DNA from 4 places in the Arthrobacter sp. TB 23 genome. Region 4 is predicted to be linked to each of the others. Evidence: riboswitches for the same ligand, from Rfam matches in the RefSeq annotation. Region 4 holds a riboswitch; each other region holds the start of a gene.
What was found. A riboswitch is a leader RNA that binds a small molecule or an ion and turns the genes downstream of it on or off. The one in region 4 is predicted to bind S-adenosylmethionine.

Region 1 (3,737 bases), on a different contig from region 4:
GGTCGAAGAGGTCATTGTGGTGGGATACCTGTTTCACCGGCTGAAGCAGCTGGGCTGGTCAATGCCGGTCATTATCATCACCAGTGCCCTGCTCCGGGGCAGCTACCACCTGTATCAGGGCTTCGGGCCGTTTATCGGCAATGTCCTGATGGGTCTGATCTTTGGATATGCCTACACCCGGACCAAACGGGTGATGCCCCTGGTCATCGCCCACGCCCTGCTCGATATCGCCGGGTTTGTAGGCTTCGCCCTCTTTGGATCGGCGATTGGTATCGGCGACTAGTCGCGTGGCAACTTGCCGGCCGGTCACACGAAAGGGTGCAGTTAGATTTCCACCAGGCCGTTGGCAGTCTGGAAGGTCACGGACATGATGCCGGGAGTGCCATTGGGTGCCACCCACTGCACAACAACCTCATCGAGCGGCTCGGTCGCCGGCGTGCCCAGCCATTCAGCAATCCGGTCGGGGGACCCTGCAATGGTCAGCGAATCGAGGCGCACTGTAGCGGGTCGGGCCTGTGAGGGGTGCAGGGCCTCAGTACCGTCGTCCCACCGCAACATATAGGGGACCTGGGGATCAGCGATCAGCCCCTTGATGCCAATCTGCTGCCAGGTGAGCTCCTGACCGTCAGGAAATTTGCGGTTGCCCGGGACGGCGCTACGACCGAGGCGTTCCTCGAAGGGGGCCAGATCATCCACAGCAACACACCAACCCATCCAGCCGCCGCCAGCCTCGGACCGGGCGCGAACCGCCTGGCCGAAGGGAGCTTTGTCGGAAGCCGGGTGGTTCAGCACCTCAACAACTTCGAGATATTGACCGTTCAGCATCGGGAAAATCATGTTCCTGGTGCCGAAGCGGGGATGCACACCACCCTTCACCGGGTCGACGCCGAGGGCATCGGCGATCCTCCCCGCAGTTGCTACGAGGCCGTCGGGTTCACAAGCATATGAGACATGGTCCAAGCGCATGGCCCTAGTTTGGCACTTTGTGATCTGTGTCTCGACTTAGGCTACCCTTACCGACGAAAAGGCGTCTCACGCCACCCCGGGCAGCCATCAGAACGATGATCAGCGCCGTGACCTGGAAGAAGCCACCCAGGTACACCGCATCGCCGAAGAGGAACGCCACCAGCTGGAGCACCAGGAGTTTGCTTCCGGGAAGCACCAGCAGCAGGGCCCCACCATTGATCACCCGGGGGAGAACCCGCTCAGCCGTACGGACGCGGGTCAACAGGGCCTTCTTCACCCGCATCACCAGTTCGAGCACCAGCTTCAGCAGCGCAGCGGTCAGCAACGCCAGGGTGAACGTCTCGGAAATCACCGCGGGAAACAGTTGAATGAACAGACCCAGGACGACGAGGTAGACAAAAACATCGACGAGATCGATTGGGCGGATCCGCATGGCGCAAGCTTATCGGGCTGCTGGGGGTAGATCAGGGTCTTTTTTGCCACGGACTTTCAGATACACGGACGTTCACATATTTGCGTCGAAGCTGCGTTTTCGGGTTATCTAGGAACAGGTCACGAGTGCCAGCACGGAGCGGAACACCCCGCTCCACCAAGCCCCGGCTTGCTGGACGGCAACCCTCCTTCGCGGTGGGGTGCCCCGGGTGACGACCAGGCGGCGGACAGGGTGTCCGGCGCAAGCGCGGATTCCGAGGTGGGCGATACCAGTGACAACTATTCACACCGCACAACAGGACCGGGCCCAGGTGACACCTGACGGCGTCGTCCGCTCACTCGGTCTGGGCCCCTTCACCTGTGAAACCGGGGGGCACCTGCCCGAGATTACGCTCGCCTATGAAACCTGGGGCACCCTCAACGACGATGGGTCCAATGCCGTCCTGATTCAGCATGCACTGACCGGCAGCTCCCATGTTGCCCGCGGCGATTCGACCGAAGACGGTTGGTGGGACCAGCTGGTGGGCCCCGGCAAAACCATCGACACCACCAGGTATTTTGTCGTATCCATCAATATGCTCGGCGGCTGCTATGGCTCCACCGGACCTGCGTCAGGGGACCCCGACGGCGTCCCCTGGGGCTCCCGATTCCCCTACCTCACGGTCAGGGATTCGGTCCGGGCTGAGGCCCTCCTGGCTGATGCGCTCGGAATCGATCGGTGGCATTCGGTGATCGGGGGGTCGCTCGGCGGCGCGAGGGCCCTGGAGTGGGCTCTGGTGTACCCGGAGCGGGTCGAACGGTGCGCAGTCATCGCCTGCACTGCCGCAAGCTCGGCAGAGCAGATTGCCTTCGCCCAGGCGCAGCTGCAGGCTATCCGGTTGGACCCGGGATTCGCCGCGGGGGACTACTACCCGGGCACAGGCCCGGTCGCCGGGCTCGGGCTGGCCCGGCGCATCGCCCACATCACCTACCGGTCCGAGCCGGAGCTGGAGCACCGCTTCGGTCGGGCGGCACAGGGTGCAGAGACACCCTTCGGCTCGTCGGACCCGGCAGCCCGGGGCAGATTTCAGGTGGAAAGCTACCTTGACCATCAAGCCAGCAAGCTGGTGGAACGGTTCGACGCCAACAGCTATCTGGTGCTGACCGAAGCACTTATGGGGCATGATGCCGGCCGGGACCGCGGTCCCCTGCACCTGGCGTTGCGGGATGCCACCGCCGAGTTCTTCATCGCAGCGGTTGACTCGGACCGGTTGTATTTCCCCAGCCAGTCCCACACCCTGGCACAGGCCTTGCCGGGGGAGGTGCCCGTCCACACGATCGTCTCACCGATCGGCCACGACGCCTTCCTGACCGAGATTCACCAGCTCGATCAACGCCTGCGGGAAGCCTTCTACACCGATCACTAGTGAATGACCGGGGCTTAGCCGCCGACGCCGGGGGGCATCCCGGGGCCAAAGATCGGAGCGGCATCGGGCCTTTTCGCCAGTACCCCGTCGCCCGAGGACTGGCGGCGGAGCCGGCGCAGCACCCAGGGGACGAAGTACACCTTCGCCCACACCAGGTCCTCCGTCCGCGCGGCGCGCCAGCTCTGATGGGGCAGCGGCTGCGGTTCGAGCGGCGTCAGGGAATGGGGTACCGCGAGGGTTTCCAGCACCATCATGGCAATGGTGTGATGACCCAGCGGGGAAAAGTGCAACCGGTCTCCATCCCACATCTGCGGGTTCACCAGCTGCCGGAGCGCCCACATGTCTGCGATCAGGGCGTCATGCCGGGCGGCGATGATCCTCAGGTTCTCGTTGAAAATTGCCGTCTTGGACCTGAAGTTGCCCAGCACCGAATCTCTCGCGTCGGGGCCAGCGAACAGGACCACCGTCGCCTGATCCGCGCTGAGCGCCTCAACGGCACCGTCCAGCCGGGCCGCCAGCTGGTCCGGGTCGCCACCCGGTCGGATCAGGTCGTTGCCGCCAGCCGAGATGGTGATCAGGTCCGGTTTCAAGGCCAAAGCCGGTGCAACCTGCTGGTCCACGATCTGGTGCAGCAGCCGGCCACGAACGGCGAGGTTGGCATACGCGAAATCCTCCCGGCTCCTGCTGAGTTCTTCAGCGACCCGGTCGGCCCACCCCCTGTTACCGCCCACGCTCTCGGGATTCGGGTCACCAATGCCCTCGGTGAATGAGTCACCGAGGGCAACATAGCGGGTCCACGGATGCGGGATACTGTTCGCCACGCTGCTCTCTGGCATGCTGTCGTGAGGATCGGCCGGGGTGTCGGGCGTCAGGTACAGGTTCCGGTTCATCCTTCTATCCTGTTACAGACCGATACTGAACGCGACCCTCCGC
Region 2 (3,737 bases), on a different contig from region 4:
TGATCCGCCGGACCGGCAGCGACATCGAGTGGACCGAGGGCCGGGACGTCTGGTGGCATGACGCAGTCGGCGCCGCGGCCCCGCATCACGCTGCCGAGGCGTTCGACGCCGAGACTCCCCTGTTCATCATGTACACCTCCGGCACCACGGGTAAGCCCAAAGGCCTGGTGCACACCTCCGGTGGGTACCTGACCCAGGCGTCGTGGAGTTTCGACTACCTGTTCAGCAACCCCGATCCGTCGCAGCGGGACCAGGACGTCCACTGGTGCACCGCCGACCTTGCCTGGGTGACCGCCCATACCTACGAGATCTACGGTCCGCTCTCCAACGGCGCCACCCAGGTGATCTTCGAGGGCACCCCCAACACCCCACATCCGGGGCGGCACTTCGAGATCATCCAGCGTTACAAGGTGACCAGCTATTACACGGCCCCCACCCTGATCCGGTCGCTGATGGGCTGGTTCCCGGACGGCGTGCCTGCCAGCTACGACCTGTCCTCGATCCGTCTCCTCGGCACCGTCGGTGAGGCCACCAACCCCGAGGCCTGGCGCTGGTTCAGGGAGCACCTCGGGGCTGGCACCGCACCGGTCGTCGACACCTGGTGGCAGTCAGAAACCGGCGCCACCATCCTCTCTCCCCGCCCCACTGACCCCTCGTTCAAGCCCGGTTCTGCCTCCCGCGCCCTCCCCGGCGTGAGCACCCGGATTGTCGACGACGCCGGAAACCCGGTACCCACCGGTGAGCAGGGCCTGATCGTCGTGGACCGCACCGGACCGGCGATGGCGCGCACCGTCTGGGGCGACCCGCAGCGCTACCTGGATTCCTACTGGCGAAAGTTCGCCGCCCAGGGCTGGTTCCTGGCCGGTGATGGGGCCAGGAACGACGACGACGGCGACACCTGGATCCTCGGCCGGGTCGACGATGTGCTCAACGTGTCAGGCCACCGGCTCTCGACCATCGAGATTGAATCGGCCCTGGTTGCTCACCCGTGGGTGGTCGAGGCCGGCGTCTGTCCGGTCTCCGATCCGCGGACCGGCCATGCGATTGCCGCCTTCGTGGTGCTGGCTGCGTCCCACGGGGCCGGCGCGCACGCGGCGGAGGAGGTGAGCCGGGTCTTGCGGGACCACGTCGCGGCGGTGATCGGGCCGATCGCCAAGCCGGCCGCCGTCGTCGTCGTCGCGGACGTCCCGAAGACCCGGTCCGGCAAGATCATGCGCCGACTCCTGACGCAACTGTTCGAGAACACAACGCTGGGTGACACCACTTCCCTGCAGAACGAGGCGTGCGTGCCCGGCATCGCTGCCGCACTGGCCGCAAGGGCGTCACCGTGACCCCGCCTGTAAACCCCACCGGAGGGACAACCCGCAACGGAGAGCAACAATGTTGGTCGACCGTGAGAGGACTGTCACACTGGTGGGGACCATCCCGAGCGGTTGAGAGATCTGGCTCATTGACACCGCAGCAACCCTGGCCACTGCCCACGGCAGTGACATTAGGGTGCTAATGCCAGGCACGATGGAGGACCACTATGGCTATTGACCTTTCCCAACCCCTGAAGTTCGCGTACTGGGTGCCCAATGTGAGCGGCGGCCTGGTGGTCTCCACCATTGAGCAGCGCACCAGCTGGGACTTCGAGTACAACAAGAAGCTGGCCCGCATCGCGGAGGACGCCGGCTTCGAGTACGCCCTCTCGCAAACCCGGTATGCGGCGTCGTACGGCGCCGACAAGCAGCATGAGGCGACGTCGTTCTCCCTGGCGCTGCTCGGTGCGACCGAAAAGCTGAAGGTGATCGCCGCCGTCCACCCCGGTATGTGGCAGCCCGGAGTCCTGGCGAAGTTCATCATCACCGCTGACCACATCTCCGGTGGTCGGGCGGCGGTGAACATTGTGTCCGGCTGGCTGAAGAGTGAGTTCACCGGGTTCGGGCTGCCGTGGCTGGAGCACGACGAGCGCTACGTCCGCACCGAAGAGTTCATCAGGATCCTCCGCGGCCTCTGGACAGAGCAGAACTTCTCCCAGGCCGGCAAATATTACAACATCACCGATTTCACCCTCAACCCGCCGCCCGTCGACGTGCCCGGGCGTCCACACCCGGAAATCTTCTTCGGCGGCAACTCGACGGCGGCGCAGGCCACTGCTGGCCGGGTGGCCGACTGGTACTTTTCCAACGGCAAGGACCTCGAGGGATTCAAGGAGAATATCGCCGGCGTGCAGGCCTCAGCGGCCGACGTCGGCCGCCACCCCCGGTTCGGGCTCAACGGTTTTGTGATTGCCCGCGATACCGAGAAGGAAGCCCGCGAGACGCTCCGCGAGATCGTGGCCAAGGCCCACAAACCGGCGGTGGAGGGGTTCCGGGGCGCAGTGCAGGAAGCCGGGGCCTCGACCAAGGACGGCAAGGGCATGTGGGCGGACTCGTCCTTCGAGGACCTGATCCAGTACAACGACGGCTTCAAGACCCAGCTGATCGGCACCCCCGAGCAGATCGCCGAGCGGATCGTCGAGTACAAGAAAATCGGGGTGAACCTGATGCTGACCTGCTACCTCCACTTCCAGGAGGAGGTCGAAGCCTTCGGCAAAGACATCCTCCCCATCGTCCGCGAACTCGAAGCGGACCTCGCCCGTAAAGAGGGCCTAGATTTCAATGTTGACAACCAGATTAAGGCAGGTGTCTGATGGCTGATCGCAGCTTCGGTTTCCGTACACGCGCTCTTCACGCGGGTGGCACCCCCGACTCGGCCCACGGCGCCCGAGCGGTACCCATCTACCAGACGACCTCGTTCGTGTTCAAGGACACGAACGACGCCGCCAACCTCTTCGCGCTCCAAAAGTACGGCAACATTTATTCGCGGATCGGCAACCCTACGGTCGCCGCGTTCGAGGAGCGGATCGCGTCCCTGGAGGGTGGCATCGGGGCGGTCGCGACGGCGTCGGGCATGAGCGCCGAATTCATCACGTTCGCGGCCCTCTGCCAGGCCGGGGATCATATTGTCGCCGCGTCGCAGCTCTACGGCGGCACGGTCACCCAACTCGATGTGACCCTGCGCCGGTTCGGCATTGACACCACCTTCGTCCCCGGCACGGATCCCGCTGACTATGCTGCGGCCATCCAGGACAACACGAAGGCCGTCTACGCGGAGGTGATCGCGAACCCCTCGGGTGAAATCGCCGACATCCAGGGGCTAGCGAAGATCGCCCACGACGCCGGTGTGCCGCTGATCATCGATTCCACCCTGAGCACCCCCTACCTGATCCGGCCCATCGAGCACGGCGCCGACATTGTGATCCACTCCGCCACCAAGTTCATCGGCGGGCACGGGACCACCCTGGGCGGCGTCGTCGTCGAGGCCGGAACCTTCAACTGGGGTAACGGCCGGTTCCCCACCATGACCGAGCCGGTCCCGTCCTACGGCAATATCCAATGGTGGGCCAACTTCGGCGAGTACGGCTTCCTGACCAAGCTGCGCACCGAGCAGCTGCGGGACATCGGGCCGTCCCTCTCCCCCATGTCGGCCTTCCAGCTGCTGCAGGGCGTGGAAACCCTGGCCCAGCGGATGGACGAACACCTGTCCAACGCCCAGGCGGTCGCCGAGTGGCTGGAGAACGACCCGCGGGTGGAGTACGTGAACTTCGCGGGCCTCCCCTCGCACCGGCATTTCGAGCGGGCCGCCAAGTACCTGCCGCAGGGGCCCGGGTCGGTCTTCAGTTTCGGGGTGAAAGGTGGTAGGGCGGCAGGGCA
Region 3 (3,737 bases), on a different contig from region 4:
GGGGTGGATTTCTGGCGGAGCTTCAGCTCTGCCTTGCAAAGCGGGCCGGCAGGAAACAGCGCCGAGGACTATTGATCGTGGACCTGGATTTCTTCCGGACGGTCAATGTCGGTCTGGGGATCGCTGCTGGGGATGAGACTCTGAGTATCGTCGCGCAGCGGATCCGTGCCGCGGTGCATCCATCTGCAGTCGTCGCTCGGTTGTCGGGTGTCGAATTTGCGGTACTGGCTGACTTCGCCGACGCCGGGGAGGCGCAGTCGGTGGCCGCCGAGCTATTGGAGGCCCTGAGCGCGCCGATGGCGGTTGGCGGGACCAGCATTGAAATCACGGTCAGTATTGGCGTTTCGATGGCCAGCGAAACTGACAACCCTGACCGGCTGGTGGGTCGGGCTGCCGCGGCACTGCACCAGGCCAAGAAGCGGGGCCGTAACCGCTGCGAGGTGGAGTGCAGCATGCACAGCGATCCCGACGACGGCCAGCTGAATCGCCGCGGTGAACTGCGCCGTGCCATCGAGGACGGAGAGTTATGCCTCTTCTTCCAGCCCCAGATTGACCTCGTCAGCGGCCAGATGAACGGATTCGAGGCACTGGTGCGCTGGGATCACCCCGATAAGGGCCTGCTGGCACCTTCAGCTTTCATCGACTTCGCCGAAGAATCCGGGCTTATCCTGCCGCTCGGAGCCTGGGTGATCAACGCTGCCGTCGCGCAACAGGCCACATGGCACCGCTCTGCGGCGGGACGGCCCCCAGTACGAATGTCAGTCAATATCTCAGCCATCCAGCTCAGCGATCCCCGCCTCGAAGAAATGGTCACTGAAGCGCTTGAACGCCATGGTGTTGCTCCGGGGCTCCTGACCCTGGAAATCACCGAAACGGCGCTCACCGCGGATCCAGTTGCCGCGCTGCGGACCCTCGAAATTCTCAAGGCCCTGGGCGTCAGGTTGGCAATCGACGATTTTGGTACTGGCCATTCCAGCCTCACCTATCTCAAGCGCTTTCCGATCGACGAACTGAAAATCGACCGCTCCTTCATTGCCGGGCTCACTACCGACAGCAAGGACCACGCGATTGTTGCGTCCTGCATCCAGCTCGCCCACGCCACGAACCTGATCGCCGTCGCCGAAGGCGTTGAAATGCCAGCCCAGCTACACGCGCTGACCGAGCTGGACTGCGACCTCGCGCAGGGCTACTTCTACACCCGCCCCATGTCGGCGGAGGACCTCGAACCGTGGTTCATTCCGCGGCCCGATAATATGCGCCTGGGAGAACCCCAACTGGTTGGTCAGTAGCGTTGCAGGTTGACCTTGAAAGTCTCGCCGTTGACCGGAGCTGACGTGTGCTCGTGCACAATTTTCCAGTCACCATCGCGGCGCCCCAGAACCCAGGTCAGGCGGTTCTGCATGGAGTCCTGTTCGACGTCGTCGGGCCCAATGTCGCGGTAGGTGATGATGGCGTGCACGGTTGCCAGGTCCTCGGTAACCAGAGTCTGAACGTCATCGAAGTCCACCCTGACGCGCTCATCCCCCACCGAAGCGAACCACCCGGCCACTGATTCCCGCCACGGGTCTGCACCCTGGTGGCTCCACACGTCCCATAAGTCGAAAACCCGGACGTCGTCGTCGTACAGGGCCAGCAGGGCATCAACATCCTTCCCGAATACGGCTGCAGCATACTGTTCGAGAACCTGAGTGATCGACTCTTCATCCATGAAGGCGATCCTCGCATGCCCGACCGATGAACGGAACGGGTACGCGCAAGTCATTTATGACGACCGGTAACGGCCAGGTTTTGACCCAACAAATTTTCTGCCTTAGCGTGATCTCCAGAATCAAGAGTGTCAACCAACGGCCCTGGCCGGTTGACCAGCAACCCTCTCCCGTAGCGGGGTGCTCCAGGTGAAGATTCGGCCGCCGGAACAAGTCCCCGGACGGCAAGTACGGCGTATCCAGAATTGACCCCGCCGAGGGGTCGTCGTGGATACCGCCCGCCATCTTGAAGCGAGCCAGCATGTAACCCCGAGGAAACTCCCCGAATGTCGCTGCAGTTATCGCAGCACTTCACTCCTGCCTATCTGCCTGTCCAGTGGTAACGCCTGGCCCGTGTTATCGGCCGACCGGACCCCACTGACGTACCCCGTTCAAAGGAAAAACCCCCATGAAATCCCGCACCCTTCTCACTATCGCCGTTGCCCCATTCCTCGCCCTCACTGTGGCATGTGGTGGTTCGGGCGAGTCCGGTTCCGGAAATGAAAGCATCAAGCTCGGCGTCGTCGGCGCCAGCGACCCGGAATGGGGCCTGCTCACCGAGGCCGCTGCCGAGGAAGGCATCGAGCTGGAGGTCATCGACTTCGCCGAATACACCCAGCCCAACCCCGCGCTAAGCGAAAGTGAACTGGACCTCAACCAGTTCCAGCACCTGGTGTACCTGGCCCGCTACAACGTATCCAGCGGAGAGGAGCTGGCCCCGATCGGCTCCACGGCCATCTACCCGCTGGGCCTGTACTCAACCCAGTACGGGTCGGTGGAGGAGATCCCCGAAGGATCGACGGTTGCTGTCCCCAACGACGAGAGCAACCTCGCCCGCGGGCTGCTGGTCCTTCAGTCCGCCGGTCTGGTGGTGCTCGACGACGGCGGCAGCGCCTTCTCGACGATCGACGACATTGATGAGGACGCGTCCAAGGTCACCGTCACCACGCTCGAAGCGTCGCTGACCCCCACCTCGCTGCCCGACGTCGCCGCCGCCATCATCAATAACGACTTTGTCCAGGACGCTGGCCTGAACTTCGAGGACGCCATTGCCCAGGACGATCCGACCGATCCTGCCGCCGTCGCGTACGTGAACGTGTTCGCCGCCCGCGCCGGCGAAGAGGGCAACGAGACGTACCAGAAGCTGATCAGCATCTACCAGGAAAACCAGGAGGTGCAGGACGCCGTCCAGGAGACCTCGGGCGGGACCGCCGAGTTCCTTCAGGTCACCCCCGATGAGCTGCAGACGACCCTCGACACCGTCGAGGAAGACACCCGCGCCCAAGGCTAACCAGCCCTCCCTGCCCTGCGGCCAGCTGGCGATCCCGGCTGGCCGCAGGGCCGTTTATCAAGGAACACCATGCCACTCATTTCCCTGCAGGGAGTTACCAAAAGCTTCCCTCCGGGCCGCCGCGGCGACGCTCCGGTGCACGCGATTGACAACGTCAGCCTCGACATCGAGGCTGGAGAGATCTACGGGATCATCGGCTACTCGGGAGCCGGGAAAAGCACCCTGGTCCGCCTGATCAACGCTCTCGAAAAGGCCAGCAGCGGCACCATCATTGTCGACGGCCAGCAGGTCACCAACGTCCCGGACCGGCAACTGCGCAAACTACGTCTCGACATCGGGATGATCTTCCAGCAGTTCAACCTGTTCAACGCCAAAACAGTCTGGAACAACGTCGCCTACCCCCTGCGCGTCGCTGGGAAGAGCCGGGACGAAATCCAGGCGCGCGTCACCGAACTCCTCGACTTTGTGGGACTGGCCGATAAGGCCTCCAACTACCCCGAACAGCTGTCCGGCGGCCAGAAACAGCGCGTCGGCATCGCCAGGGCACTCGCCACCTCGCCAAAAATCCTGCTCGCCGATGAGGCGACGTCGGCGTTGGACCCCGAGACCACCCATGAGGTGCTGCGCCTGCTACGGCGGGTCAATGAGGAGTTGGGCATCACCATAGTGGTGATCACCCACGAAATGGACGTCATCCAGAC
Region 4 (3,737 bases):
GGAGAGCAGATCGAGCAGCACAAGACCGAGCCAGAATGCTGGAATGGCCGCGAACAGGGGAGGCACGTTCACTAAAACCCGACGGATCACCGTCGAACGGGTGAGTGTCGCGGCGCCGACAAGGGAAACGGCGATGAGTACCGCAGTGATGAAGGCGGCGCCGGCCAGGGCGACGGTCGACCCGGCGACCCCACTGATCCGGTCCCACACTGACTGTCCGGAAGCCAGCGAGTACCCGAAATCACCGGAGAAGAGCCCCACCAGCTGGTTCAGGTATTGCGTCAGCAATGGCTGGTCATAGCCGTACTGACTCTTCATGGCGTCGATCGCTGATTGATCGACCGCTGAGTCGGCGGTCAGGAAAATTGTTACCGGATCGCTGGGCAGAAGCTGTACGGCGAGAAAAACCGCAGTGTAGGCGAGCCACACCACCAACAGGGCCTGACCTATCCGTTGCAAGAGATAGCGGATCATGAACGCTACCCGCCGGTTTTCCAGGCACCCTGGAATACCGGGGCGGTGCCGGACGTGAATTCAATCTGGGTCCCGCTGTGGGCACCGTAAACCTGGACCTCGTCCCAGAGCACCAGGGAGTAGGCCTTATCCACCACCAACGCATACTGTTCGTCGGCCAGCAGCTCATCGCGCTCTTCGAGTGAGGTTGCCGCACGCTCGGCCGCGAAGATAGCGTTGAGGTCTTCGTCGCTGGTGTGCGTCATGGTGTTGTTTTCCGGCTCGAAGATCGGGCCGAGACCGCCGTAGATGAACTGTCGGGTGCCGAAAAACTCCACCGCTGGGTCAGGCATTGCTGAGGCGAGAAAGGTGTTGTCGCCGGCGCGGTTGTTGAGCTTGACACCAATCTCACGCCACTGCTGTTCAATCAGCTCGAAGGCCGGTTTGATGACAACCGAATTGTTGGAACTAGTGACGGTCACCTCGAGTGCTATTCCGTCTTTGGCCCGGATGCCGTCGGCCCCGACTTTCCAGCCCGCCTCGTCGAGCAGCTGCCGTGCTTCCTCGGGCTGGTATTCGAGTTCTTCGGACAGGTCGGTGAAGCCGGGTGCCCGGTGGTTCAGGACCGAGGCAGCCAGTTCGTAGCTGTCGGACAGGACGGTGTCCTTGAGACTTTGCCGGTCAATACCAATCTGCAGGGCCCGGCGGACGTTCTCGTCGGCCAGCTTCCCGCTGCCGACCCGGACCGCGGCCATGTTCACTGTCAGGTCCACGCCCTTCGCCGGGAGAACCTGATTACCGGTCGCAGCAAGGGTTTCCTCATCCACCGGCTGGAGGCCCCTCACCAGGTCGACCTGCCCCGACTGGACCGCCCCAGCACGATGGGCGACCTCCGGCAGGTATTTGACGACGACCTTGTCGAGGTACGCGTCACCCTGGTTGTCAGCGGTTTCCGGCGCCCAGGCGTAGTCCGGGCGCTTGGCCAGTACTACTTCCTCATCAGGCTTCTCGGACTCGAAGGTGAAGGGTCCGGACCCGGATATCTGGGAGATGGCTGATTGCCCTGCCGCATCCAGCTCAAGTGTTGCGGGGGACACCAACCCGGCGGTGACCGAGGTGGTGGCCCGCAGGAAGTTCGCGTTGGGGGAGGACAGCGTCACCAGCACCTGATCAGCACCGATCACCTCGGCCGACTCGTACCCGGCGAAGTCCACGTTCGGTTGAATCTGGGCCGCCTCAATCCCAAAGCCCTGGGCGTCGAGGTTCAGTTTGACTGCCTCGGCGTCTACCGGGGTGCCATCACTGAACGTCACATCGGGTCGAATGGTGAAGGTGAACTCGGTTGCGTCTGCGTTGGCGGAGAACTCGGAGGCTATCCAGGGGACAATCTCACCCTGGTCGGCGTCGAAATACGTCAGGCGGTCCAGGACGCTGTTGAGGACATTGGACTTTTCATAGAACCTCGCGGACTGGGTCTGCCAGTTATTGATGGGGGTCACCTCGGCATATACCAGGGTGCCGCCCTCGACCGGCTGTCCACTGGCCACATTTTCACCCGGAGCGGTAGTGGCGGTCGAACCGCAGGCGGTGAGCGCCACTGCCGTAAGGCCGATGAGCGCCGCTACCCGCAGGGACCGCCGGCGTGGACCGGGGTTGGGCGGTAGGACGTTGTGGTGTGAGACGGTGCGGGAAATCATGTCGATCCTCTCAGTCGTGATCGAGGTGCCCTACCCACGCACGCTGAAGCATCTGACCGCCAGGAATGGGGTCGACACCAACGGGGGATAAAACTTTCTCCATCGGTCCTGGCAGTAGCACCGGCCCCGAGGGGTGGTTGCTGCGGCTTCAACGAGCCAGGTCTCTCAGCCGCTCTGGATGGTTGTTCAGTCCGGGGGAGCGATACCCTGCGGACTACGGCGATCTAATCGCATAATGATGGGGCGATCAAGAAAGTCCTGATCTGTACGACTTCCGACGCAACATTCAGCATTGGCAGGCCGGTGCAGGTGGGTATACATTTCGGTATGAGAGAGATCAGCACGGAGTGGCGGGTGATCGATAACGTTGCGACGGCATGGTTCGACGCGCGTTCGCTGACCGTCGGGGCGGCGCTGGCCGGACGCATCCTGGAGTTGACACCCGGGGTCGGGACCGATCTGCGCAGGACCGGCGTCCGAGTGCGCCTCGACTCGGACCGCCACGCCGAGACAGTATCGGCGGCTGCGCAGGATCTTGGGCTAACGGCGAACCCTGCCGTGCTGCAGCAACTGAGCGTCGTCGTCGAATCCCCGAATCCGTCTGGGGTGAGGGCATTCTGGCAACGCGTGCTCGACTACGCGCCTGCTGACAACGGCGGTCTGGCGGATCCGTTGCGGCGCGACCCCGCGCTACGGATCCGGCAGTCGACCGAGCCGCGGCCGTTGCGAAACCGCATCCATCTGGACGTGGTGCGGCCGCCTGCGGAGGTCGAGCGGGCGGATCTTGGTCCCGCCTCAGGACCGTTCGAAGTCCGTCACACCGACCCCGACGGCAACGAGGTAGACCTGGTGCCTGGCGCGGCGCTCGGCGGGGGAATCGGCACAGCCGACTGGCAGACGGTGTTCAGCGCGATGGCGTGCTACCGCACCACCTCATCGACCCAGCAGCGAGACCTGACCACCGCAGCAGCGGCCCTGGCCGATAACACGGGCTTCCCGCTGCTCATCGATTTACGCCCCGGGCTGGTGATCTTCGACAGCGGCAAGGACCAGTGGGAGGGCGCCGCCGACGGTCTCGACCCCGATTTCGCCCACCTCGCTGGGGGACTGCAGACCGTGGCACGCGAACTCGGAGCCACTGCGGATCACGGGCTGCCACGCTTCCTCCAACTCTTCTTCGACGCCGCCGACGTCGAGGCGGTTCGTGCGTTCTGGGTCGCCGCACTCGGATACACCCGCGACCAGCGGGCCGGGGTCAGCGACATCCAGGATCCGCTGCAGCTGAACCCCGTGTTGGTATTCCAGGAGATCGACGCTTCCGAAACCGATCGCCGTCGCCAGCGCAACCGCCTACACGTCGAGCTTGACGTGCCGCCGGACCTTGCGCAGACGCGCCTCGCCACCAGCGTCGCTGCTGGTGGCAGGCTCCTTGACGAATCCGAGGATCACTGGCTGGTCGCCGACCCAGAAGGCAACGAGTTGGTGATCGTCAGTAGTTCATAATCTTCCGTCAGGTTGGCGGTAAAGGGAGTTCCCGGATCCGCTGCTGAACTCTTCACACAAACGCCGATAATCTACATTATGTCA

Region 1: another riboswitch for S-adenosylmethionine. It lies ahead of metX (homoserine O-acetyltransferase MetX); the one in region 4 lies ahead of B384_RS0108725 (ABC transporter substrate-binding protein).
Region 2: another riboswitch for S-adenosylmethionine. It lies ahead of sfnG (dimethylsulfone monooxygenase SfnG); the one in region 4 lies ahead of B384_RS0108725 (ABC transporter substrate-binding protein).
Region 3: another riboswitch for S-adenosylmethionine. It lies ahead of B384_RS0116340 (MetQ/NlpA family ABC transporter substrate-binding protein); the one in region 4 lies ahead of B384_RS0108725 (ABC transporter substrate-binding protein).

The regions. Positions count from the first base shown of each region.
Region 1 covers NZ_ALPM01000089.1:71,927-75,663, reverse strand. The annotation lists gene B384_RS0113040 (CPBP family intramembrane glutamic endopeptidase) at 1-283, shown strand, start outside; gene B384_RS0113035 (VOC family protein) at 325-966, opposite strand; gene B384_RS0113030 (hypothetical protein) at 971-1,399, opposite strand; SAM riboswitch class IV at 1,517-1,652, shown strand; gene metX (homoserine O-acetyltransferase MetX) at 1,671-2,804, shown strand; gene B384_RS0113020 (SGNH/GDSL hydrolase family protein) at 2,819-3,640, opposite strand.
Region 2 covers NZ_ALPM01000077.1:17,423-21,159, forward strand. The annotation lists gene acs (acetate--CoA ligase) at 1-1,331, shown strand, start outside; SAM riboswitch class I at 1,418-1,522, shown strand; gene sfnG (dimethylsulfone monooxygenase SfnG) at 1,529-2,674, shown strand; gene B384_RS0111590 (O-acetylhomoserine aminocarboxypropyltransferase/cysteine synthase family protein) at 2,674-3,737, shown strand, end outside.
Region 3 covers NZ_ALPM01000122.1:48,584-52,320, forward strand. The annotation lists gene B384_RS19375 (putative bifunctional diguanylate cyclase/phosphodiesterase) at 1-1,289, shown strand, start outside; gene B384_RS0116330 (YybH family protein) at 1,283-1,708, opposite strand; SAM riboswitch class IV at 1,827-1,943, shown strand; gene B384_RS0116340 (MetQ/NlpA family ABC transporter substrate-binding protein) at 2,155-3,036, shown strand; gene B384_RS0116345 (methionine ABC transporter ATP-binding protein) at 3,106-3,737, shown strand, end outside.
Region 4 covers NZ_ALPM01000063.1:61,270-65,006, forward strand. The annotation lists gene B384_RS0108720 (ABC transporter permease) at 1-474, opposite strand, end outside; gene B384_RS0108725 (ABC transporter substrate-binding protein) at 480-2,150, opposite strand; SAM riboswitch class I at 2,247-2,335, opposite strand; gene B384_RS0108735 (VOC family protein) at 2,478-3,653, shown strand.